DNA from 2 places in the Streptomyces sp. NPDC060031 genome. Region 2 is predicted to be linked to the other one. Evidence: riboswitches for the same ligand, from Rfam matches in the RefSeq annotation. Region 2 holds a riboswitch; the other holds the start of a gene.

Region 1 (2,379 bases), on a different contig from region 2:
GTTCGCCGCGTCCAGCGTGATGACCGTACCGATGACCTGGTGGTCGCCGGTCGGGATCCGGCTGATCCACCGGGAGTCGGTGATCGACGACGGGATCCTGGCCCTCGCGTGCTGGTTCGACCCCGCCGTACGCAGCCGCGCCCACGAAGCCGCGCTCGCCCAGGGCCTCACCGAACGGGAGGCCTCCCTGGTCGCGGACGCGGCCATGCTCGCCGCGGCCTGCCAGCACCGGGCGGCCGCCGACCGCGCGGGCGACGGCTGCGCCGGGCCGGGCGCGGGGCTCGGCTGCCCGGCCCCGTACCGGATGGACTCCCACCGCCTGGACTCCCAGCCGCTGGCCGAACTGGCGCAGGAGTTCCGCGCCTCCCCCATCGTCGCCGCGGCCCGCCGCCGCGCCTCCGGCGTCTAGTGCCGTGGCCGGGGGATGCGCGACGCCCCGGACCGAAGGGCCCGGGGCGTTCGTCGTGTTCCGGGACCGCTACAGGTCCGCGAGCGACAGCCCGGCCTGCGCGGCGGCGGCCCGGACGGTCTGCTCCAGCAGGACGGCGATGGTCATCGGGCCGACACCGCCCGGGACCGGGGTGATCAGCGAGGCGCGGGCGGCGGCCGACTCGAAGTGGACGTCGCCCACGTTGCCCTCGTTGTAGCCGGCGTCCAGGACGACCGCGCCGTGCTTGATGTCCTCGCCGCGGATGAACTCGGCCTTGCCGACCGCGGCGACCAGCACGTCCGCCTGGCGGACGATCGACGGCAGGTCCACGGTGCGCGAGTGGCAGTAGGTGACGGTGGCGTTCTGCTCCAGGAGCAGCATCCCGGCCGGCTTGCCCAGGATCGCGCTGCGGCCGACCACCACGGCGTGCTTGCCGGTCAGGTCGACGTCGTACTCGGCGAGCAGCCGCATGATGCCGCCGGGGGTGCAGGAGACGAAGCCCGGCAGCCCGAAGCCCATGGCGGCGAAGGAGTGCATGGTGACCCCGTCGACATCCTTGCCGGGGGCGATGGCCTCGAAGGCCGCGCGCTCGTCGATGTGGTGCGGGACGGGGTGCTGGAGCAGGATGCCGCTGATCTCCGGGTCCTCGGAGAGCGCGGTGAGGGCGGCCACCAGCTCCTCGGTGGTGGTCTCGGCCGGGAGCTCCACGTGGCGGGAGGTGATCCCGGCCTTGGCGCAACGGTTCTGCTTCATGCGTACGTAGGTGACGGACGCGGGGTCCTCGCCGACCAGCACGGTCGCGAGGCAGGGGGCGGTGCCGGTGCGCTCGGTGATCTTGGCCGCGTAGGCGGCGGTCTGCTCCGAGATGCGGCGCGCGAGGGCGGTGCCGTCCATCAGCCGGGCGGTGGAGGTGGCGGTCTGGGCAGTCGTCACGGGGTCTCCTGAACGTCGCTGCGGTTCGCGGTAGCGGTTCGCCCAGGCGCGCGGCAGCCGACGTACGACGCGTACGCCGGGCCGCTCCCCGGTGGTGATCCACCCGAACGCCAGTCACGGCCCGGGGCTCACTGTAGTCGACTCATCCGGTGGATGACCGGGGCCCGGGCTGGGACGATCTACGCATGACGCGTACTTTCGACCATCTCGTGGCCGAGGCCGAGTCCGTATCGGTGGACGGCTGGGACTTCTCCTGGCTCGACGGCCGCGCCACCGAGCAGCGCCCCTCCTGGGGCTATCAGCGGCTGCTGGGCGAGCGGCTGGCCCGGGTCCGCTCCGCGCTCGACATCCAGACCGGCGGCGGCGAGGTCCTCGCCGGCTGCGCACCGCTGCCCCCGCTGACGGCGGCCACCGAGTCCTGGCCGCCCAACATCACCAAGGCGACCCGGCTGCTGCACCCGCTCGGCGCGGTCGTGGTCGCGGACGCCGACGAGCCGCCGCTGCCGTTCGGCGACGAGGCCTTCGAGCTCGTCACCAGCAGGCACCCGGTGACCATCTGGTGGGACGAGATCGCGCGGGTGCTCCGGCCCGCCGGCACCTACCTGTCCCAGCAGGTCGGTCCGGCGAGCGTCTTCGAGCTGGTCGAGTACTTCCTCGGGCCCCAGCCGGAGGAGGCCCGGCGCGGCCGGCACCCCGACGACGCCGTGGCGGACGCCACGAAGGCCGGCCTCGAGGTCGTCGATCTGCGCTCGGAACGACTGCGAACGGAGTTCCACGACATCGGAGCCGTGATCTACTTTCTCCGGAAGGTGATCTGGATGGTGCCCGGCTTCACGGTCGGGCAGTACCGGGACCGGTTGCGCGAGCTGCACGAACAGATCGAACGCGAAGGCCCGTTCGTCGCACACACCGCCCGTTTCCTCATCGAGGCCCGCAAAACGGGCTGACGGATGGGGCCGACGGAACCGCGCCGGATTGGTTGCCCCGCCACAGCGTGGCGCAGGTCACTCAATTCA
Region 2 (2,379 bases):
ACAGCCCGCGTCCCCGTACGGCCGTCACCGCGCCCCCGCCGACCAGCAGGTTCAGCTCCCGGTGCAGGTGGTCGCCGAGTTCGGTGGCGCGCTGCTGGTACTCGCCGGTGCGGAGCATCGCGATGACCTCCAGGGCCACGGCGCAGGCGAGCGGGTTGCCGCCGAAGGTGGAGCCGTGCTCGCCCGCCTTGAACACGCCGAGCACGTCCCGGTCGGCGACGACCGCGGAGACGGGCACGACCCCGCCGCCGAGGGCCTTGCCGAGGATGTACACGTCCGGCACGACGTCCTCGTGCTCGCACGCGAAGGTCCTGCCGGTGCGGCCCAGGCCCGACTGGATCTCGTCCGCCATGAACAGGACGCCCCGCGCGCGCGTCAGTTCCCGTACGCCGCGCAGGTATCCGGCGGGCGGCACGAGGACTCCCGCCTCGCCCTGGATCGGCTCCAGCAGTACGGCCACGGTGTTCTCGGTGACGGCCGCGGCGAGCGCGGTGAGGTCCCCGTACGGGACGATCTCGAAGCCCGGGGTGTACGGCCCGAAGTGGTCGCGGGCGTCGTGGTCGGTGGAGAAGGAGACGATCGTCGTCGTGCGGCCGTGGAAGTTGTCGGCAGCGACCACGATCTTGGCGTGGCCGTCCGGGACGCCCTTGACCTCGTAGCCCCACTTGCGGGCGGTCTTCACGGCCGTCTCCACGGCCTCCGCGCCCGTGTTCATGGGCAGCACCATCTCCTTGCCGCACAGCGCGGCGAGTTCGGTGCAGAAGTCGGCGAAGCGGTCGTGGTGGAAGGCGCGGGAGGTGAGCGTGACCCGCTCCAGCTGGGCGCGGGCCGCGTCGAGGAGGCGGCGGTTCGCGTGGCCGAAGTTGAGGGCCGAGTAGCCCGCCAGCATGTCCAGGTACCGGCGGCCCTCCACGTCGGTCATCCACGCGCCGTCCGCGGTCGCGATGACGACGGGCAGCGGGTGGTAGTTGTGCGCGCTGTGCGCGTCGGCGGAACGGATGGCATCAGCAGTTGTCGACACGGGGTCTCCGATCGTCCGTCAGGCCTGTGACGAGGGTGGCGTCACCCTCCATCCTCGCTCGTATACCGGACGGAGAAACCTTTCTCGTGGCGCGCCCGCTAAGGTGGCCGGTACGCACGACGACTGGCGCACGGAGAACCGACTCCGGGGGAGTCGTGCGGGCACGACCGCACACAGGGCCGCTCGCCTGGGCCTCGCGGGGACGAGATCTGACATCGACCCCGGAGGAGCCGCCATGACCGCGCGCCAGCCGTCCGCCCATCCCGCCCTTTTCGCGACCGACCCCGAACTGGCGTCGTTCGTCGCGGCGGAGGAATCCCTGCAGGCCGAGACCCTGCGCCTGATCCCGAGCGAGAACTACGTGTCCGCGGCGGTGCTGGAGGCCTCCGGCACGGTGCTGCAGAACAAGTACAGCGAGGGCTACCCCGGCCGCCGGTACTACGAGGGCCAGCAGAACATCGACCGCGTCGAGGCGCTGGCCGTCGAGCGGGCGAAGGGCCTGTTCGGGGTGGACCACGCGAACGTGCAGCCGTACTCCGGCTCGCCGGCCAACCTGGCGGTGTACCTGGCCTTCGCGAAGCCCGGCGACACCGTGATGGGCATGGCCCTGCCGATGGGCGGGCACCTGACCCACGGCTGGGGCGTGTCGGCGACGGGCTCGTGGTTCCGGGGCGTGCAGTACGGGGTCTCCGCCGGGACGGGGCTCATCGACTACGACGCGGTGCGCGACCTCGCGCTGGCCGAGCGGCCGAAAATCATCTTCTGCGGTGGCACGGCGCTGCCCCGGACGATCGACTTCGCGGCCTTCGCGTCCATCGCCGAGGAGGCGGGCTCGATCCTGGTGGCGGACGTGGCGCACATCGCGGGCCTCATCGCGGGCGGCGCGCACCCGTCCCCGGTGGGCCACGTGGACGTGATCTCCACGACCACGCACAAGACCCTGCGCGGTCCTCGCGGCGCGATGCTGATGTGCCGGTCGGAGCACGCGAAGGCGATCGACAAGGCGGTGTTCCCCGGCCTCCAGGGCGGCCCGCACAACCAGACGACGGCCGGTATCGCGGTGGCGCTGCACGAGGCGGCGCAGCCGTCGTTCGTGTCGTACGCGCACGCGGTCGTCGCCAACGCGAAGGCGCTGGCCGCGGAGCTGCTGGCCCGGGGCTTCGACCTGGTGTCGGGCGGTACGGACAACCACCTGATCCTGATGGACCTGACGTCGCGGGACGTCCCGGGCAAGGTCGCGGCGAAGGCGCTGGACCGGGCGGGGATCGTGGTGAACTACAACACGGTGCCGTTCGATCCGCGCAAGCCGTTCGACCCGTCGGGGATCCGGATCGGTACGCCGTCGCTGACGTCGCGGG

The links. Region 2 has a riboswitch for ZMP and ZTP ahead of glyA (serine hydroxymethyltransferase). Riboswitches for the same ligand answer to the same signal wherever they lie in the genome.
Region 1: another riboswitch for ZMP and ZTP. It lies ahead of ACFWB8_RS16540 (bifunctional 5,10-methylenetetrahydrofolate dehydrogenase/5,10-methenyltetrahydrofolate cyclohydrolase); the one in region 2 lies ahead of glyA (serine hydroxymethyltransferase).

Annotation. Positions count from the first base shown of each region.
Region 1 covers NZ_JBHWVM010000031.1:72,274-74,652, reverse strand. Annotated here, with positions in the region: gene ACFWB8_RS16545 (MAB_1171c family putative transporter) at 1-409, shown strand, start outside; gene ACFWB8_RS16540 (bifunctional 5,10-methylenetetrahydrofolate dehydrogenase/5,10-methenyltetrahydrofolate cyclohydrolase) at 479-1,324, opposite strand; ZMP/ZTP riboswitch at 1,397-1,491, opposite strand; gene ACFWB8_RS16535 (methyltransferase domain-containing protein) at 1,549-2,310, shown strand.
Region 2 covers NZ_JBHWVM010000090.1:10,469-12,847, forward strand. Annotated here, with positions in the region: gene rocD (ornithine--oxo-acid transaminase) at 1-1,021, opposite strand, end outside; ZMP/ZTP riboswitch at 1,131-1,221, shown strand; gene glyA (serine hydroxymethyltransferase) at 1,257-2,379, shown strand, end outside.